Regions from separate parts of the Pseudoalteromonas sp. CO348 genome, predicted to be linked through region 1. Evidence: riboswitches for the same ligand, from Rfam matches in the RefSeq annotation. Region 1 holds a riboswitch; the other holds the start of a gene.

The links. A riboswitch is a leader RNA that binds a small molecule or an ion and turns the genes downstream of it on or off. The one in region 1 is predicted to bind lysine.
Region 2: linked by a shared signal. The riboswitch ahead of lysC (lysine-sensitive aspartokinase 3) and the one ahead of dapA (4-hydroxy-tetrahydrodipicolinate synthase) in region 1 are both predicted to bind lysine.

Annotation. Positions count from the first base shown of each region.
Region 1 covers NZ_SGPI01000005.1:23,018-33,165, reverse strand. Annotated here, with positions in the region: gene ilvM (acetolactate synthase 2 small subunit) at 1-222, opposite strand, end outside; gene ilvG (acetolactate synthase 2 catalytic subunit) at 219-1,880, opposite strand; gene EXT48_RS01065 (TraB/GumN family protein) at 2,409-3,284, shown strand; gene EXT48_RS01060 (hypothetical protein) at 3,444-4,061, shown strand; gene EXT48_RS01055 (response regulator) at 4,047-5,771, opposite strand; lysine riboswitch at 5,914-6,092, shown strand; gene dapA (4-hydroxy-tetrahydrodipicolinate synthase) at 6,208-7,092, shown strand; gene EXT48_RS01045 (2,3,4,5-tetrahydropyridine-2,6-dicarboxylate N-succinyltransferase) at 7,103-7,843, shown strand; gene EXT48_RS01040 (PLP-dependent decarboxylase) at 7,843-9,048, shown strand; gene EXT48_RS01035 (succinylglutamate desuccinylase/aspartoacylase family protein) at 9,051-10,148, shown strand, end outside.
Region 2 covers NZ_SGPI01000014.1:7,816-17,963, forward strand. Annotated here, with positions in the region: gene EXT48_RS05890 (hypothetical protein) at 1-206, opposite strand, end outside; gene EXT48_RS05895 (hypothetical protein) at 211-1,455, opposite strand; gene nhaD (sodium:proton antiporter NhaD) at 1,612-2,859, shown strand; lysine riboswitch at 3,005-3,175, shown strand; gene lysC (lysine-sensitive aspartokinase 3) at 3,264-4,610, shown strand; gene EXT48_RS05910 (DUF924 family protein) at 4,733-5,263, shown strand; gene EXT48_RS05915 (sodium-dependent transporter) at 5,343-6,668, shown strand; gene EXT48_RS05920 (DUF2989 domain-containing protein) at 6,730-7,530, opposite strand; gene EXT48_RS05925 (glyceraldehyde-3-phosphate dehydrogenase) at 7,719-9,164, shown strand; gene EXT48_RS05930 (M14-type cytosolic carboxypeptidase) at 9,410-10,148, shown strand, end outside.

The DNA of each region.
Region 1 (10,148 bases):
TGTATGCAAGTCAACCGCTTGCACTTCTACTAGCTTACTCAGTTGTGAGGTTAATAAATAGATAGGTTTGTCACTATCTACGGTCATTTTGACGTGGAATAAGTCATCTTGACCTTGTAGTTCCAAATTCGTTAAGCGAAATCCGCGATGTCTGGCTACGCGTAAAAAGCGCTCCACTGCGATGCTCTGTTGTTTTACTGCAACGGTTAAATGGTGTTTCATGAAAGGCTCTCCGTCATCATTTCATCATTGGCAGCACCAGGTGGAACAAGCGGCCATACGTTTTCTTTATCGTCGATACAAGCATGTAAAATATAGGGCCCTTGCGCATTCACTATGGCGTCAACGGCGTCATCTACTTGGTTCGCATGAGTAATTGTCTGTCCAGGAATACCGAATACGGCAGCCAATGAGACAAAATCAGGATTGTCTGACAGGTCGGTTTCACTGTAACGACCGTCAAAAAAGAGTTGCTGCCACTGTCTCACCATACCCAGCCTTTGGTTGTCTAATATTAATATTTTAACTGGCAGGTTATTACGGCGGATGGTTGCCAACTCTTGAATATTCATCATGATGGAGCCGTCGCCAGATACCGTGATCACTGTGTTATCTGGACGTGCTATCTGTGCACCTATTGCAGCTGGTAAGCCAAATCCCATCGTGCCTGCACCGCCACTACTTAAGTGATTGCTTGGATGAGTGAATTTCATGTGCTGTGCCACCCACATTTGATGTTGGCCTACATCGCAGCATACTACCGCTGTATTGGGTAGCTTTTGGCTCAGTTGATTTAACAAATACGGTGCAAATACTTTTTCGCCAGGATAGTCATAACGCCACGCATGTTGACGTTGCAGTGCTTCGATGGTCTCTAGCCATTCGGTATTCGTAACCACACATTCAATTTGCGGCAATGACTGTTTTAAGTCTGCAATAAGCGAAGCGGCCGCGGGTTTTCGTTTACCCACTTCTGCAGGGTCAATATCTAAATGGATCACCTTCGCCCCTGCAGCAAACTTTGCCAAATTCCCCGTTACACGGTCATCAAATCGCGCCCCGATACATACCAACAAGTCACATTGCTGAACCGCCAGATTCGCCGCTTGAGTACCGTGCATACCGAGCATTCCTAAGTCATAATCATAATCTGGGGTTACGCTGCCCAAAGCTTTTAGCGTCGATACGGCCGGCATATGGGTCTTTTCTAAAAATTGCATCAGCTGTGACTGCGCATCGGCGCTTTGCACGCCGCCGCCAATGTAAGCAACAGGTCGTTTAGCATCGCATAATAATTGATTGGCTTTTGCTACTTCAGTTTGCGAAACCCTCGGCTGTTCGTCTTGTGGCGCAGCAAAAGGATGAAAAGGTACTTTAGCTAACTGGATATCTTTAGGAATATCGACCAACACCGGACCGGGTCGGCCAGACTGCGCTACGTACATGGCTTCTTGTAATACCTCAGCCAAGTCTTCCGCTCGCTCAACCATGTAGCTGTGCTTGGTACATGACAAAGACATGCCCAGTACATCCACCTCTTGAAAGGCATCCGAACCGATAGCAGCGGTCGGCACTTGCCCAGTGATAGCCAGTAGCGGAACTGAATCCATCATGGCATCAGCAAGTGCGGTGATAAGGTTCGTCGCGCCGGGTCCAGAAGTGGCGAAACAAACCCCAAGCTTACCTGTACTGCGAGCATACCCAACAGCAGCAAAACCAGCACCTTGCTCATGGCGAGTCAAGTAGTGCTTAACTGGCGCGCCATACAAAGCGTCATAAATGGGCATGATGGCACCACCTGGGTAACCAAATACGTGTTTAACGCCTTGCTCTTCTAGCACCTTGATAACAAGTTGTGCGCCGGTTGTTGAATTGCTCATGATCTGCTCTCAGTTGCCTTTTTTATGCCCTAAAACGAAAACGCCCCCCGAACCTTTTGGTGCGGGGGGCGTTTATGCTGATACTTTTCTTACAGCACTAACTAGCCCCCGCGGTAATAATAATCACCACGTTGATAATCACGACTAGTAGAGTTGCTGTTAGTAACATTGCTTGAATTCCGTAAATTTAAACTTGGCAATCATTCAGTGTAAGCACTGTGCTGCCTCTTTTTCTATTAATACCGCGCCTTGCACACTGAAGTCAACACAAAAAACTATGCTATTTAAAATTAAAAACCTGACTTTAACGCATAAAAAAACCAAAAATCCACAAACTAAAGAATTAAAACAACCACACATTTTAAAATGCGAATTTTCTATTGGTTCAGTTTCGATATAACGAAAAATTTACTTTCTCGATTTGCCAATATGAAATTTTTTCTACCACCTCAACGCACTTCATTTTTTAGTGACATTCACATTTCGATATCGCAGACTGACCCTTTAAAACCAACAGGGATCATTACTATGGTTAAAGTATTTTCACCATTGTTATTTATTTATCTTTGCTTAAGCCTTTTCAGTAATCTCGCCAACGCAGAAGTTGGCCTGTGGAAAATAGAAAAGGGCAACAAAACGTCGTACTTATTTGGTACCGTCCACGTCGGTGACAAACAAATGCAAGGTTTACCAGCCAAGGTAAAAAGCGCCATTGCGAGCAGTGATAAAGTCATGGTTGAAGTGAACTTAGAGGCGCTTTCTCCGTTTGCGATCCAACAGCGCTCCATGCCATTTATGTTGTTAAAAAACAACCAAACACTAAAAGATCAGCTCTCTGCAGAAGTCTATCAGAAGCTACAAGATTACTTTTCCAAAAAGCAAATAGATATCGCCTTATTTGAACGCTACGCACCATGGGCCGTGATGGTAACTATGCTACAACTGGAATATCAAAAGCTCGGATTTACCGATACTAATGGCATCGATAAACAAGTAATAGCCTATGCAAACGAAAAGAAGATCCCAGTTGGTGAATTTGAAACCTTAGAATATCAGCTTGAAATGTTCAGTCAGCTGAGTATTCATAGTGACGCCATGCTCAAGGAAACATTTGCACAGATGTCTGATTTGAATACCTACTTCTTGGATTTAGTTTCCGCATGGCGAAGCGGCGATTTAGAAAAGTTATCACATTACTATCAGGTAAGTTTTTCGGATGATAAATATGGCAAATTAGCCGAGCAACTGATGATCATCGAACGCAATAATAACTGGGTGCAAGTGCTTAAAAAACAGCTCCCTAATGAATCAACGTTTATTGCCGTTGGTGCATTACATCTTGTTGAAAAATATGGCCTCGTTGAGCAACTTAAAAACAATGGTTATTCAGTCACCCGACTATAACGCTCAGCGCTACCATGCTAAGAGGTAAGTAGTTTACTTTGTGGGCGTGTTAAACAGGTACTTCCATCAACACGCCCTAAAAAATAAAAATCTTTTTTAAACCTTTTCATTTTTATTTGCGACTTACCTTTCAAACACTCTCGTTGAAGGTAAAAAATAATGAAAAAGTTAGCGTTAGTTTTAGCATTAAGTGCAGCGGCAATGACTGCACAGGCAAAAGATTCAAAAACCATTACAGCATCATTCCCAAGCAATAGCCTAGCCGAGTTAGAAGTGGATATTGCCGTAGGTAAAATCGATCTACAAACTTACAACGGCAACACCATAGAGGTCGAAATTTTGGTTGAACCGAAAGAGTCAGACAGTTGGTTTGGTAAACCAGATGTAAGTGAAGCTACCCTAAACAGCAACACATCAGGAGATAAATTATCACTCGAGATCAATTCGGATGATTATGAACTATCTTGGCAAGTTAAGGTGCCTGTTAATTTGGCCTTAGATGTTGAGGTTGGTGTTGGCAAAATTGATATTCAAGATCTTAATAACTCTGCTGATTTAGAGGTAGGCGTAGGAAAAATTAAAATTGAGACTACTGCCACCGATTTCAAAAAGGTGTCTTTAGATTCAGGTGTTGGTAAAACGGCAATATCAGGTTTTGGCAACGTAGAAACTTCCGAAAAGAGTATGGTTGGCTCGACAACAGACTATCGTGGTCAAGGCCAGTATTCCATCGATGCAGAAGTCGGGGTTGGAAATATTCGTTTAAGACGAGACTAAGTCTCCACACTCATTCAGTAATAGCACCACTTTGCTATGCAGCACATCCGGTTGCAACGGCTTATACAAATGAGCCGTTGCGCCAAGTGCGTAGACCTTATCCAGATCCTCCGCATTAGTATTTGCGGTCACGACCAAAATAGGCACGGTCGGATCTAGCGTTCTCAAACGCTCAGTGGCTTCAAAGCCATCCATCACAGGCATATTTAAATCCATTAGCACGATATCAAACTTACCCACCTCATATACTTCAAGGGCACCTTCACCATGTTCGACATGCGTTACCTGCTTGGCTATGGGCTGAAGCATTTTTTCAATCACGCGCGCATTTAGTAAATTATCTTCCACCAGTAAAATGCGAGCTGACACCTGCTCCATTGTGCGAGCCAGCGTCTGTTGATTGTCAATTTCAATCGGGACTCTCAAGGTTGCTCTTGTACCGGTTGGTTCCCTCGCAATAAAATCTAATCGTCCTCCAAGCGCTGAGGTGAGTAATCGGCAGCGCTTCAGCCCTAACTGCGTGCCTTGAAAATGCTCGCTATGCACAGCTTCTCGCAACTGCTGATAGTCGAACCCAGGCCCAGTATCTTCAACAACAAACTCTAAATATGGCGTATCTTCATCTACAACCAAATCCGCAAATACTTGAATGCTGCCACGCTCAGTAAATTTAATTGCGTTATTGACCAATTCACTGATCAACCAACCAACACGCTTACTATCACAATAACAAGTCACATCTAACTCATTACTCAACGCCAAATTAAAAGCGAGAGATTTCTTATGTGCGGTTAATTGAAAGGCAATACAGGCCGATTTTATTACTTCTCGCAACGCGACTTGATGACGCTCAATGACCACTTCTTGCTCGGAAAGGTTATTAAAGTCTTGAACCGAATAAAGTAATACATCCAATTGATTTGCTGCGCTTTTCACATGCTGTAATTGCTGGGTATCTTTGTTACTCAGATATTCATCTAAATACCCCTGAATGGCCTGCAGTGGCGTTCTTAGCTCGTGACTGACACGCGCTAAAAATCGTGATTTTGAGTGCAGAGCATCATCGGCAAGCTTTCTTGCCGCCTCTAATTTATCAAGTGCTTCAGCAATCTCTCGCGCCATCGGGCGAAATACAAGTTTCGCTTCTATAAACAGCAGCAACAGTCCAAGCAGCCAAATTAACAATTCTATTCTCCTCACCATCTCTGTTTTACTTCGCGCATGCTGCTCGAATAGTGAAACGGCATCATTCAGGTTTGGGAGTATATGCTGAGACGCAGTAAAGATTTGTTCCACTAATTGAGGAGTTGGCTGCTGAAACTGAGACCTTGATAAAGTGACAAAAGTATTACTTTGCAAATCCAATTGCACTGGCTCTTGGTAGTAAAGCGCTGCAAGCGCCTCATTCAGATAAATAGCCTCCCCCCTCTCTGTTTTAGTTAAAAACTCATGATTACTTTCAAATTTATCAATGGCTTGACGAAGATCCTCACTGTCTCTTTTATCCTCTTGTGCACTGAAAAGCGCGATGCGCTGGGACAACATCCGCTGCATACCCGCAATATTAATTACGTGCGCGTCTTGGCTCTGCTGATACAGTAAATACTGCATAATCCCCATCGCCATCGACAGCAATATAGCCATAGCAAGTAATGCCCCGATATAACGATTTTTAACTTTATTTATTAACGACATATTTTTGTTTTTCATCTCATAGCATTGTCTCAGCTGCAATGTTAAGTGTAGTTAACAATCGTATTATTTACAGTCCGATGCTTGACACCTAGACGGCCAAAATGTTTCAATGCGTGTTCACCCTATTTAGATAGTTTGATGCCACGGCGTCAAATTAAGGGCTGGAAGAGGTGCGTTATTCAGGTAACTAAGTGAAGGAGAGCAAACTCCGTTGCAGCTTAGTGAGGGGAATACACGCCGAGAAATTGAGTTATTGTTTGCTAATACTCATTTCGGGCGACTGGGCTGAATCCCAGCGACTGTCACCAACATACTTGGTGGAGAGCTTCTGGTCTTAGAAAAATAAGGCCATTGGCTGCCTTATCTTTTTTAAGTCCATTGCTCTTCGAATTTTAACGGTTCGAAGTTTGGACACCCTCCTAACTCCGAACATGATTTAAGTTCGGTAGAGATGAAATCACAATTCAACTTATCTGACTATCCGTTGTGGACGGCTTTAGTAACGCCTTTTGATGCTGAAAATCAGGTTGATTTTAGCGCATTAACAACGCTTGTGCGCGATCAAGAGCAAGCTCGTAACGGTATTCTTTTACTAGGCAGTACCGGCGAAGGCCTTGCGCTTACCCAAGAAGAGCAGCAACAAATCGTTGAGTTTGTTTGCCAGCTCGCCCCAAGCGTACCGCTCATGGTTGCCGTTGGCGGCAGTAATCTTGAGCAGCAAACACAATGGGTGCGCTTTTGTAATACGCAGCCCATTGATGCGCTCTTACTTGGCTCACCAATCTACGCAAAGCCCGGCAAAGTTGGTCTGACGCATTGGTTTAGCACACTACTCGATGAGAGCCACAACCCTTGCATGCTCTACAATGTACCTGGTCGCAGTGCCGTTGCTATCGCCCCTGAACTACTCGGCGAGCTAGCTTGCCACCCTAATCTGTGGGCACTAAAAGAAGCCAGTGGTGATATTGCCACCTTTGAAGCATTTCGTCAGGCAGCGCCTGATGTCGCAATCTATAGCGGCGACGATGGCTTAATGCCCTACTTTGCACAAGCAGGTGCAACGGGTCTGGTGTCTGTTGCGGCAAACGCATGGCCACAGCAAACCGCAGAATTTGTAAGGCGCTCGTTAAGCGGCACCTCTCCTAATTTATTTACCACTTGGTCAGAAGCTGCAAATAGCTTATTTGCAGTGGCAAATCCCATACCAGTCAAAGTGTTAATGCACTTGCAAGGGAAGCTCACAAGTCCAAACTTGCGCCCGCCACTGACACATTTGGAACTCACCCATACCGATGCGATCACTCGCGCGAACAAAACGATTTTATCTTGGAATTAAGGCAGTAAACATGAGCTGGTTAACCCTACTAAACGATTTAGAAAATGGCACAGTACGTGCGGCAACACAGGATGAGCAAGGCCATTGGCACGCTAACGTAGAAGTAAAACAAGGGATCCTTGAAGCATTTAGAAATGGCGTAAATACGGAGTTCCCAGGTGGATTTGTTGATAAAGACAACTTAGCACCACGCGGATTTGCTGCCCAAGATGGCGTTCGTATGGTTCCTGGCGGAAGCAGTGTAAGACGTGGCGCTTACGTCGCAGCCGGCACAATCATTATGCCACCGGCTTATGTCAACATTGGTGCCTATATTGATTCAGGTACTATGGTAGATAGTCATGCGTTGGTTGGTTCTTGCGCGCAAATTGGTAAAAATGTGCACCTTAGTGCAGCAGTGCAAGTGGGTGGTGTATTAGAACCGGTTGGAGCAAGTCCTGTTGTTGTTGAGGACGATGCCTTTATTGGTGCAGGCTGTGTATTGGTTGAAGGGGTTGTTGTTAAACGCGGTGCCGTATTAGCACCGGGTGTGCGCCTTTCAGCAAGTATTCCTGTCTATGACTGCGTGAACGAGCGCTTGCTTGACAAAGGTGAAGCTATCCCTGAAAACGCGATAGTGATCCCAGGCTCTCGTCCAGCCTCAACTGAGTGGGCACGCGAGCAAGGGTTAAGTATGTCATGCGCACTTATCGTAAAATACCGTGATGAACAAAGTGATGCATCACTGGCGCTGGAAGAGGTTCTACGCTAATGACTTGGTTGAGCACGTCACAGCGAACTGCAGCTGAGGCATTGATCCAGCAACAAGATACACCATTCTTTTGCTACGACTTAGATAAGCTAAGTGCGCATGTTAAGCCCTTAGTTGATCAGCAAATAGTTAAGCTTTGGTATGCCGTAAAAGCGAATCCGTTATCACATATCATTAAAACCCTAGATAACGCTGGGTTTAACTTTGATGTGGCATCTAGCGGCGAGCTTGATCAGGTGTTATCTCAAGGGATCGCTCCTAAACGCGTGCTCAACACCGGTCCTGCCAAATCGCTAAAGCAGATCCGTCATTTTGCAACACAAGGCGTACGTATTTTCGTGGCTGAAAGTCTCAATCAAGTACGCTGGTTAAATCAAGTGGCCGAAGAGTTTGAGCTTCAATTTGAAGTTTTACTGCGGGTGCAATTACGCTTTGATAAAGCAGAGCACAATCCACTTGGTGGCAATACGCTGACTCCTTTTGGTCTTGGCTCTGAGCAGTGGCAAGCCCTAACTTTAAGTGACTACACCCACCTAGACTTTGTCGGACTGCATATTTTCCAGTGGGGAAACATGCTCTGCAGCGATACACTAGCTGAACTTTGGCAGGCTATGGTTGCACCTTTAGTTCAGCTCGCTGCTGACTTAGGTATTACTCTAAAAGTGCTCGACTTAGGTGGTGGTCTTGGCATCCCCTATGATAGACAAAGCCCTTCTCTTGATTGGCAGAAATTATTAGGCGCGCTCGCATTGATAAAATCCGCCACGCAAGTGCAAGAATTATGGATGGAGTTAGGCCGCTATGCGGTTGGCGAATGTGGTTTTTATCTCAACCCTGTGGTGGAACAAAAGCAAAACTACGGTGAACAACAACTGATTGTCGCAGGCGGTGTCAATCACCTGCTGCGTCCAGCCGTTACCGGACAAGCTTTCCCCGTTGAATTGTTACGCCAGTCTCAAGCTGATACCTCAGACTTTCATATTCATGGCCCACTTTGCACAGCATTGGATAAATTAGGCACCCTAGCCTTACCAAGCGACAGTGCCGATGGCGATTGGCTTGTTTTCAGTCAGTGTGGCGCTTACGGCTACACCGAAAGTATGCCGTTCTTTTTATGTCATGAGCTCCCAGCTGAGTACATCATCTCAGCTGGAGAAATCAGCTGTGTCCGTGAAGCAGAGCCCGCTTCAAGTTATTTGAGGTAAACATGAATACCATTACACAACAACATATTCAGGTTGGTGAAATTGCCAACGGCTTGCCTTTAACTATTCCGGTCTATCGCATCAAAGGTGATGGCAGTGGGCCTAAGGTGTATATCCAAGCAAATATGCATGGCGCCGAAGTGCAAGGTAATGCGGTGATTTATCAACTGCTGGAACAGTTGAAGCAATTGTCACTAACAGCGGACATCACCTTAGTGCCTTACGCAAACCCGATTGGTTGTAATCAGAAATCTGGTGAGTTTACCTTAGGTCGATTCGATCCAATTACAGGCACGAATTGGAATCGGATGTACATCAACCATTCTGGGTTGGTTGCCGAGTTTGTGGAGCAAAATCCGACGCTATCAATAACAGAAATCGCTCAGCAATTTCGCCAACGATTAGTTGAGCGCACCCAAGCACTACTTGATGGGCCCTTAGACAGGTTGACAACAGGTAAGCGCATCGCCTTGAATTTACAACGTCTAGCTCATGAAGCTGACATTGTTTTAGACCTACACACGGGGCCAATTTCAGCAAAACACCTGTACTGTCCTGAGTATGCAAAAGACAGCGCTCGATATTTTGATATTCCGCATGTGTTACTTATTCCAAGTGACTTTGATGGAGCAATGGATGAAGCCAGTTTTTGTCCATGGTGGAACTTGCAGCAAGCCTATCAGGCTATAGGCCGAGAGATCCCAGTATTGACCGAAGCGTTTACGGTTGAGCTTGGCTCTCAAGAAAAGATTGATTTAGTGGAAGCATTGAATGACGCTAACAGCATTTTGAGCTACTTGAACCATAAACAGGCCTTTCAAGATGCGCACTTTATGCCACAAGACATCACCCGTTACGTCTGTCGACTAGAAAATTATCGCGCCTTTTATGCCCCGATGGGAGGCATGGTGGAGTATACGGCAAAGCTTGGAGAACATATCAAGGCGGGTCAAACCATCGCTAAAATTCTCAGAATGGAGCGCTATTTATCAGAAACGCCCTTAAATGAGATCAAGTTAGACGAAGATGCCATCGCCATTTTGCACTTTGCCTCTGCTAGTGTGAATCAAGGTACTGAGCTTTATAAGTTTTTTACTCAA
Region 2 (10,148 bases), on a different contig from region 1:
CTTTCATCGCTTGCCAAATAGTAAAAGCCACGGGCATCGTGCTGTAAGTCATGGCCTAAAGCTGAAAATAGCGCTTGATAGCTATCAATTTGCTGATCTAATTCTTGCCAAAGGGTAGTGTCTTGCTCACTGATATGATACCCGCTCACCAGTTTTTTATTAATGGCTTGGAGTTCATTGAGCATGTCTAAGTTAATTGTCGTCATAATGCTAATCTTGTTTTGCTTTGGCACTAAATGGATATAAAGAGAAGGTATGCGATGCGATAGTGATCTTACTCTTTTGTTGCTCTTGGCTAAGTGCCAAGTCAGATTCGTTGATCAGCTTTTGATAAAGAAACAGCATTTCGTCTGCTTCGAGATCTGGGTAGCTATCGCTTAAAAAGCCCAATAGTGCCTGGCGCTTTTTACCGGTTTGTTGAAATCTCGTTTTTACCGAGTTGTAATCTGGAATGTTAGGGCTTTGATAAGCTGGCACATCGTCGTGATCGGGCAGCTGATATTCTTCATGCTCAAACTCAACGAGACTTGCCATATAAGCGACCATGTGACGCTTTTGCCCGAGGTTGAAACGTTGAATGTCTGACACAAATTCTGGTTGAACTGGTGAGAGTAAACGGTCAACGCCGCGCTTTCTAATTTGTCCAAGGACTTTAGAGGCTTGGCGTGTAATGAGTGTATTGCGGCGTAGCTCTTCTCTTAACGGCATAAGTAGGTCGGCGCTGCGGCTTAGACTTTCTCTACCAATGAGGTGCATATCTAAAATGCGTGTTCTGAGCTGCTCCAGCATACGTTTGTCTGCAGCACCACGGCCTAATTGTTCAATCTCGTCAATTTGTTCACTGACCTGAAGCTCTATTTGATCAAAGCAGCGTTGGAATGGGCCATGAATATCGACCATTTCCAGCATAGGTTCGATATATTCGTCAAACGCTTCCAATACCGCTTTATATCTCATGCCAAGAGACAGCGTTGAAGTGTCAGACTTTGCTTGTTCAACCAAGTTCATGATAGCGCTTTCGTTATGCTCGAACAGCTTAACAATTTTACGAACGCGTTCGTCCATAATGCGGCTAAAACGGCGTAGCTCAGAGTAGTCAGCTTCTTCACCAGCTTGTGCGATGCGATTACCTAATCTTTCTAAGTCTTTTACCAGCACCGTGATCTCTTCCGCTAAACCAAGGCTCTCTTCTTGTAAAAGAAAGCTGGCGAAGTCAGCGATGGCACGGTTGATTTCTAACTGTGAAGATTTAGCTAAAGGGATAATAATTTCTTGTTGGAGTAATCGATTGGTTTCTTTATAAATTCGTTCACTCGACCAGCTAGGGTTTTTCTGTTTTAGGATGTTTTGTACATCTTTTAGACTGAAATCTGCGAGCTTAAATCGTTTAAAAAGTAGCTCGAGTACGCTCCAGTGTTCATTTATCGTATTTAATAATTTTTTTGCTGGGATCATAACTTTCCAGTGTGTAGTAGCTAAGTTACATCACTACTTCATCAATTTGTCACAAAATGTTTATCGTACGTAGCATGGGGACTGTGATGGTGCTAGAATCCGCCGCGAAAACGAACCCACCCCTTGTTACATTTAATTACAGGTTGTTTACGCATTATGGTCACGCCCATTATTCTAACCCTGATTGCCATCGCTTTTATACTCATCGTTATAGAAGATATTATTCACGTAAACAAGGCCAAAACAACGCTTTTTTTTGGTACTTTATGTTGGATTATCGCCTTTATCTCTCCAATTCATGGTCAAAGCCCAGAAATTGTACAAATTGAGCTAGACCATAACATTTTGGAAATCGCGACGCTTTGGCTGTTCTTAATGGCTGCCATGACGTTTGTGGCCTATTTGAACTCAAAAGGGTTTATCCAAAATATTGTTCACCGGATCATGCCAACCCATATTAGCGAACGCAAGCTAATGTTTTTGGTCGGTGCTTTTGCATTCGTATTTTCGTCAATATCGGATAACATCACCGCGACGCTTATTTCATTAGCTGTAGTCATGTCTTTGAAATTAGACCCGAAAAAGCTAATTAGATATGCGACGTTAATCATCTTCAGTGTTAACTCCGGTGGGGTATCATTGATCACCGGTGATGTAACCACCTTGATGATATTTCTAGCCGATAAAGTGACTATCCCTGATCTGCTTTTACTAATAGCCCCCTCTATTTTTAGCGTATTTATCTTAGCTGCGATGCTGTCAATCGGCATGAATGATAAGATCACCTTTGAAAAGGCTGAATTACGCAGAATTGAAAAGACTGATATCACCATTGCGCTTATCTTTTTATCAACCATTTTTGCCACGTTATTCTTAAGCGTGCAATACCATGTACCGCCGATGCTAACTTTCTTATTTGGCTTGTCTTTGATGTTCTTAATGGCGCAATTCTTGATGCGCAAGAAAGACGTTAATAAGAAAATCATCGACTATATCCGTGAAATTGAATACGACACCTTATTGTTCTTTGTGGGTGTGCTGTTATTAGTTGGTGCGTTGAAAGAGGTCGGTGTACTGTCTAAGTTTACCGATTTATATCTGCATCTTGCGCCGGAATACGCAAATTACTTGGTCGGTTTAATGAGTGCGGCGGTAGATAACGTGCCGTTGACGGCGGCGCTATTAAAAGCAGACATTACGATGACTCCAGCGCAATGGCTAACCTTTACTTATGCGACTGGCGTTGGTGGCTCTATGCTTATCATTGGTTCTGCAGCGGGGATCATTGCAATGAGCAAGGTTAAAGCCTTAACTTTCTCAAGCTATCTTAAAATGAGTATCTACCTGCTTATCGCATATACCATTGGATATAGTGGTGCGTATTTCGCGGGTCAGCTTATTTAAGACCAATGGATTTAATTTTTTACCGCTTTGGAATAAGTTTTTCATAAATAACTTGACACCTAGACGGCTAAAAGATAATTTTCTTACATCGCCCGCATTGATTGCGGGCTTTTATTTTGTTTTTATTCAGATTAACAAAGGCAAAATAAACAGAAGAGGCGCGATGCTTAGGTAGTTAGTGTGAGGTGACGAGACCAATGACCACTAGTGAGGGAAGTATTCGCCGAGGAGAAAAGTTGCTCGTCGCAACGATTCTTCGGTTTACGAGGCTGAATCCTCGGAACTGTCACCGTATTGGTGGAGAGCTTCTGGCAAAGGTCATTTCAAGCGTTCGTCTTTCTAGAAATCCCATGCCGAGTTCTCCTTATAAAATTTGACTGTGCCAACAGTCGAGAGGAGAGAAAATGAATTCGCAGTATGTTGTAGCCAAATTTGGCGGTACCAGTGTCGCTGACTTTGAAGCTATGTCTCGTTGTGCCCACATTGTTCGTGACAACCCAAATGTTCGAGTGGTGGTTGTGAGTGCATGTGCTGGCGTAACCAATCACCTGGTGACGCTAACCCAACAAAAGGAAGATGAAGCCGGGCGCAAAGCAGTTGTTGCAGCGGTTGAAAACATACAGCAAGCGATTATCGATCAAGTGTCTTTGGATGCTGATCTTGCAGAGGGTTACAAGCAAACTTTCAGTGAATTTGAAAGCCTTGCGAGTTTACCAGCACTTGGCAGACAGCAATGCGATGAAATGTTGAGCTTTGGCGAACGTTTTTCTTCTTATTTGTTTACCCAAATACTACGTAATAATCAGGTCCAGGCGTCGCGCTTTGATGTACGTAAAGTGCTTAAAACAGATAACCAATTTGGAAAAGCGAATCCAAATGTTGCAGCTACGCGTGAAGCTGCGCAAACCAATTTGGTCGCGCTACTTGGCGACACAGTGCAGGTGACGCAAGGGTTTATTGGTAGTGACCAATACGGCCAGACGACCACGCTTGGTCGTGGCGGTTCTGATTATAGTGCTGCATTGTTAGCAGAGGCAATTGACGCGTCAAGTGTGCATATTTGGACCGATGTTGTTGGTATTTTCAGTACCGATCCGCGTTTGTGTGTAAAGGCTAGACCTATTCCTCGTTTGAGTTTTGATGAAGCGGCCGAAATGGCGACATTTGGTGCCAAGGTGTTACATCCCGCAACTATATTGCCAGCGAGTCGTAAAGGTATTTCAGTATTTGTTGGTTCAAGCCGTGATCCGCAAGCGGGTGGCACTTGGATTGAAAAAGAGAAAACGGCGCAAGCAGGCATTCGTGCAGTGACACAACGTAAAAACCAAATACTATTGACGTTAAAGAGCCCTGAAATGCTTCTTGCTAGCGGCTTTTTGGCTCGTATCTTCACCATTTTAAGCAATTACAATATATCGGTTGACTTGGTAACGACTTCGGAAATTAGTGTTGCACTTACGCTGGATAATGCGCCGAATGCTTCTCGACCAGAGCTAGAACAAGCTTGTTTGGATGAACTTGGCGAGTTTTGTCATGTGACCGTTGAAAATAATCTTACTTTGGTGGCCATGATAGGTTCTGAGATCCAGTTGAAGAAGTGCCAACTTAACCTGATGGATGTGTTGTCAGAGTTTAATATTCGATTGATATGCCATGGTGCGAGCAAGCACAATCTGTGCTTTTTAGTTGAGCAGCAGGAGTCAGATCAGGTCGTGCAGTCAATTCATGCTAAATTACTAGAGGTTGCATAAGTGAATTTATTGCCCATTCGGAACTAATAAAAAAGTTGCATTATTGAGTGATGGGTGGCACTTTGTTTATAACGGTTAGGGTCTGCTGACCATCAAGTTTGTTTTTCCCTAGGAGTGCCATCATGAATTATAAAGACGTCTACGAATTCTGGTTTGTTGAATGCACTGAATCAGATTGGTGGAAGAAGTCTGCGGACTTTGATCGCATAATAAAAAATCGCTTCGGTATTTTGCACCAAATGGCGCACCAAGGTGAGCTTTCGAGCTGGAGAGCAACACCACTTGGCGCGCTGTGCGAAATCATTATCTTAGATCAGTTTTCACGCAATATATTCAGAGACACTCCAGAGGCGTTTGCCAGTGATCCTTTGGCGCTGAGCCTCACCCAACACGCCATCGAAAAGGGCTATCACCGCCAGCTCAATGATACTGAATTGATGTTTTTATACCTACCTATGATGCATAGCGAAAGTCGCATCATCCATCGTGCCGCTGATCATTATTTTCGCGACCTGCCCAATTATGATTTTGAAGTCGCGCATAAAAAAATTATCGATAGATTTGGCCGATATCCCCATCGAAACGAAATACTCAATCGCGATTCAACAGAAGAAGAAATGGACTTTCTAGAGACGCCCAACTCGAGTTTCTGAGGCACGGCTCGAACCTCTCGCATTTTTAGCGGAAGTACGTATAATCGGCCGTCTACAAAAATAATGATTGATTACAGACATGGCTCATACGCGCGATGGATTTCAAAGCCGACTTGGCTTTGTGTTAGCAGCAGCTGGTGCGGCTGTTGGACTTGGTAATATTTGGGGATTTCCCACACAAGCTGCAAACCACGGTGGCGGTGCATTTTTACTGGTTTATTTTGCGGTAATTTTCTTACTCGCATTACCTGCACTTTACACAGAATTGTACTTAGGCCATCAGGCACAAGCAAATCCAGTTAAAGCACTTAAGACAGCCTGGCGTGAAGGTAATCCGAAAATAGGAGCCGCGGCGGGGTATATCGGCCTTGCTGGTGCTATCGTGATGCTCAGCTTTTATTCCATTGTGGCTGGATGGATGCTGTCTCATGCACTTGATCCTCTTGCGCAAATGGCTGAACTAGATGCTGCACATCAGTTTCTTAGCGGTGACTCAATGCTGAGAAACTTTATCTTTACGCCATTGATGTTAATTTTGACTGCGAGCATTATTCTTAAAGGCGTAAAATCAGGCATAGAAGCTTGGTCGCGCAGACTTATGCCGTTGTTACTGGTATTACTGCTCTGTCTTATTGGTTATATGGCGACATTAGACGGCGCAGCAGAAGGGTTTAGAACGTATTTAGTTCCGGACTTTTCAAAAATTAGCGATCCTGATTTGATCATCGCGGCGATGGGGCAGGCGTTCTTTTCGTTGTCGTTGGGTGTGGGCTGCATGATGATTTATGGCTCGTACTTAAAACCGAATGAAAATCTACCTAAGCTTACGTTTAGTGTTGCAATGCTAGACACTAGTGTCGCATTTTTGGCCGGTTTACTTATTATCCCTGCAATATTCGTTGCGCAGCAAAATGGTGTTCAAGTATTTCAAGACGGCAAATTAATCGGTGAAGGCCGGTTGATTTTTGCCATTTTACCCGAGCTATTTGCCAATATGGGTGAAATGGGATTATTGGTTAGCCTGACTTTCTTTGTGCTTATGTCTATTGCGTCGGTAACTTCTACCATTTCTTCAACAGAAATTCCGGTATCTTTCTTGGTGGAAAACCATGGCTTTAAACGTAAACAAGCGACTTGGTTGGTTACGCTAGTTATCTTATTAGCATCGAGCACGATTATTCTAAACTTTGATTGGTTGTTCGAATTGGTGATCAGTCTATTCACGCAATATCAGCTACCATTGATGGGGCTGTTCTACTTTATTACTGTTGGCTGGGTTTGGAAGCGCGGTAATCAGCTCCACTTAGAATCCCGTGGTGCACATTACTGGTTTGCTCAGTACGTTAGATTTGTTTGCCCAATCTTAATGACCGCGGTATTTATTAACGTTGCACTGGCAAAATAGTGATCATTTATTTTCAAAAACGGGAAGCATAGGCTTCCCGTTTTTATTTTGATAACAAGACTCAGAAATCACGAGGGGAAACGAACTCCCCAGCTTGAATGCTCTCGTAAGTTCGTTGCGCCAATGAATCTAAGTTGGCTAAATCTTTTCCCATTGAAGCCAGTTGGTTTGTCACTGGAATAATATCGATATCTTCAACCCCAGAAAGTTGAGCCACTCTGGCAAAAGTATATGCGTGCTTATACTTTTCGTGTTTGTAGAAAATACTGACTAAAGATGAATAGACTTCTGGGTTAGGGGTATGGCCTCTCTTATTTAGTTCTAATACGCGGTAGAGAATATCAACGGTTTTATCGTCATCTACTTTGGCGTAAAACTCTGCGAGGAAAAGCTGAATTTCGGGATCGTTTTGAACTCTAGGGTCATCCTGCATGTTCAAAAGCTTGTTCATTGCTGTGCGATCACTGTTACGAGACCAATGATAATAAAGTAGGCCTGGGTGGTTACTGCCTTTTGTTTCATTATAAATACGTGTCATTTCTTTTAATGCAGTGAGATGACCTTCCACTCGTGACGTGGTTTTTTCTTTTAACTTGATGTGCTCAATTTTGGCAGCGCGAGAAACACATTGGTTGTAGCTTTCTAAATTTTGCAACAAGTCATATTTGTTTTCGTCCGTCGGAGACTTGTATTCGTGATAGCGCGCGTAGATAAGCGACGCACGTTCGTCTTTACAGTGACTGTCTTTATTTAAGTCTTCACAAAAACCAGGCGTTTCGCTACACACTTGGTTCAAGGTTAGGGTGTCGTCGCAACCAGCAAGTAGTAACGCTGCAAAAACTAGCGACTTTTTAAACGCCATAGTTTGACCTCAATGATTTTTTATAATTATAGGGGGTTACGCCCGAATAAACAGGGTAGAGCTAATAGTTTACTAGTTTAACGCAATGAATTGTTCGGTAACAGTGGAGAATCACGGCAGTTTAAATTAGAATAGCCGTGCCCATTCGGGCTATCCGTTCAAAGAAAATTGTTTATTAGGCAGAAAAAATGACCTTATCTCACGAGCAAGAATATCAAAACAGCTGGCAAGAGCGTCAAGATTATGCAGAAAGCATGCAACCCCTAATCGGTCGTCTATACCGTAACAAAGGCGTTGAAATCTCTGTATACGGTCGTCCTCTTGTAAGCGCAAGCACCATTGATGTTATCAAAGCACACAAAACAGTAGCACGTTTTGAAGAGCGTAAACTACGTCTTCGTGAAAGCTTTCCATTCTTAGAAGTGATCAGCAAAATGGAATTAGCACCAGGTCGTGTTGACCTTGGTAAGCTAGCTTATGCCTACATTTATAAAAATGCAGGTGAAGGCCGCTCAATCGAAGAGTTTTTAAATGCAGAACTTGCAGAATTACTAAACCAAGGCACACGTCCAGAACCTCGTGACGTCGTTCTTTATGGTTTTGGTCGCATTGGCCGTTTATTAGCACGCCTACTTATCGAACGTGGCGGCTCTCACGCTGATTTACGCCTACGTGCAATCGTTGTTCGCGGTGGCCGCGATGGTGATCTTGAGAAACGTGCAAGTTTATTGCGCCGTGACTCAATTCATGGTCCTTTCAATGGTTCAATCACAGTAGACCATGAAAAAGGTGCGATTAAAGCAAACGGTAACTACATTCAAGTTATCTACGCAAACTCACCTGAAGAAGTGGATTACACAAAATACGGTATTGAAAACGCACTTATCGTAGATAATACAGGTGTTTGGAAAGACGAAGATGGCTTAGGTAAACACCTTAAGTCAATCGGTGCGTCTAAAGTATTACTTACAGCACCAGCTAAAGGCGACATCAAAAACATCGTTTATGGTGTTAACAACTCAGACATTCAGTCTGAAGACAAGATTGTGTCTGCAGCGAGCTGTACAACTAACGCAATCACACCGGTATTAAAAGCACTTAACGACAAGTTTGGTATTAAAAACGGTCATGTTGAAACGGTTCACTCTTACACCAATGACCAAAACTTGATCGACAACTACCACAAAGCTGAGCGTCGTGGTCGTAGTGCAGCATTGAACATGGTTATTACTTCAACCGGTGCTGCGAAAGCGGTTGCTAAAGCACTGCCTGAGCTTGCTGGTAAACTAACTGGTAACGCAATCCGTGTACCAACACCAAACGTATCAATGGCAATTCTTAACCTAAATCTAGGTAAAGAAACAACTGCTGAAGAGCTAAATGAATTCCTTCGTGAGTCTTCACTTTACTCTGAGCTACGTGACCAGATTGACTACACTGCATCAACAGAAATCGTGTCTACTGACCTTGTGGGTAGCCGTTATGCAGGTGTGGTTGACTCAAAAGCAACCATCGTTGATGGCGACCGTGTAGTACTTTACGTATGGTACGATAACGAGTTTGGTTACAGCTGTCAGGTTGTACGTGTAATGCAAGACATGGCGGAAGTAAAATTCCCGAGCCTACCTCGCTAACACGAAATTTACGATAAAAAGCCAGCACCAGCTGGCTTTTTTAGTTTTTGAAACAAATTGGTTGTGGTAGGCTTGCAAAGATAGGTCAGCTACAATTAGCTAACAAAAAGTTACACCTCAACTTTGTGCAAAGACAGGCACAGTATTACCTCTCTTTGAGGTTTAATATAATTCTCGACTGAAGCATAGTTGAGTATGGTAACAGTGTATTTACACAGCAGTTTTTAACTTATTTAGGGAAACCTATGCGCATTACGAGTAATTTCGATAGTGGTAATATCAAGGTGGTAAAAGCAGAATCACCTGCAGATATTCAACTAGAAATCAATAAAGACAATGAGTCTGACTTTTTTCAATGGTTTCACTTTAGACTTGAGTCTACGCCTTTTTTAGAGCACAAAATTCATATCAATCAACTACTAAACTCAGCCTACCCAGAAGGTTGGGATGACTATCATGCGGTTGCATCTTACGATCGTCAAACTTGGTTCCGTGTGCCAACCCGTTATGAGAATGGCACATTAACTATCGATTTTGAGCCTGAATGTGCGCACACCTACTTTGCTTATTTTGCGCCTTATAGTTATGAGCGCCATTTAGACCTAGTCTACTGGGCTCAAGCCCATGATGCGTGCGTTGTAGAGACGCTAGGTCAAACGCTTGATGGCCGTGATATGAGCTTACTCACTATTGGTGAGCCGTCAGATGAGAAGAAAAAGATTTGGATCACGGCGCGCCAGCACCCAGGTGAAACGATGGCAGAATGGTTTGTTGAAGGTTTGCTTCACAAACTATTGGATGACGAAGACCCACATGCTGCGGCATTGTTATCGAAAGCGGTATTTTATGTCGTACCAAATATGAATCCGGACGGCAGCGTTCGTGGTCATCTTCGCACTAATGCAAAAGGCGTAAACCTTAACCGTGAATGGCAAACGCCAACACTTGAGAACTCACCTGAAGTTTATTATGTATTAAACAAAA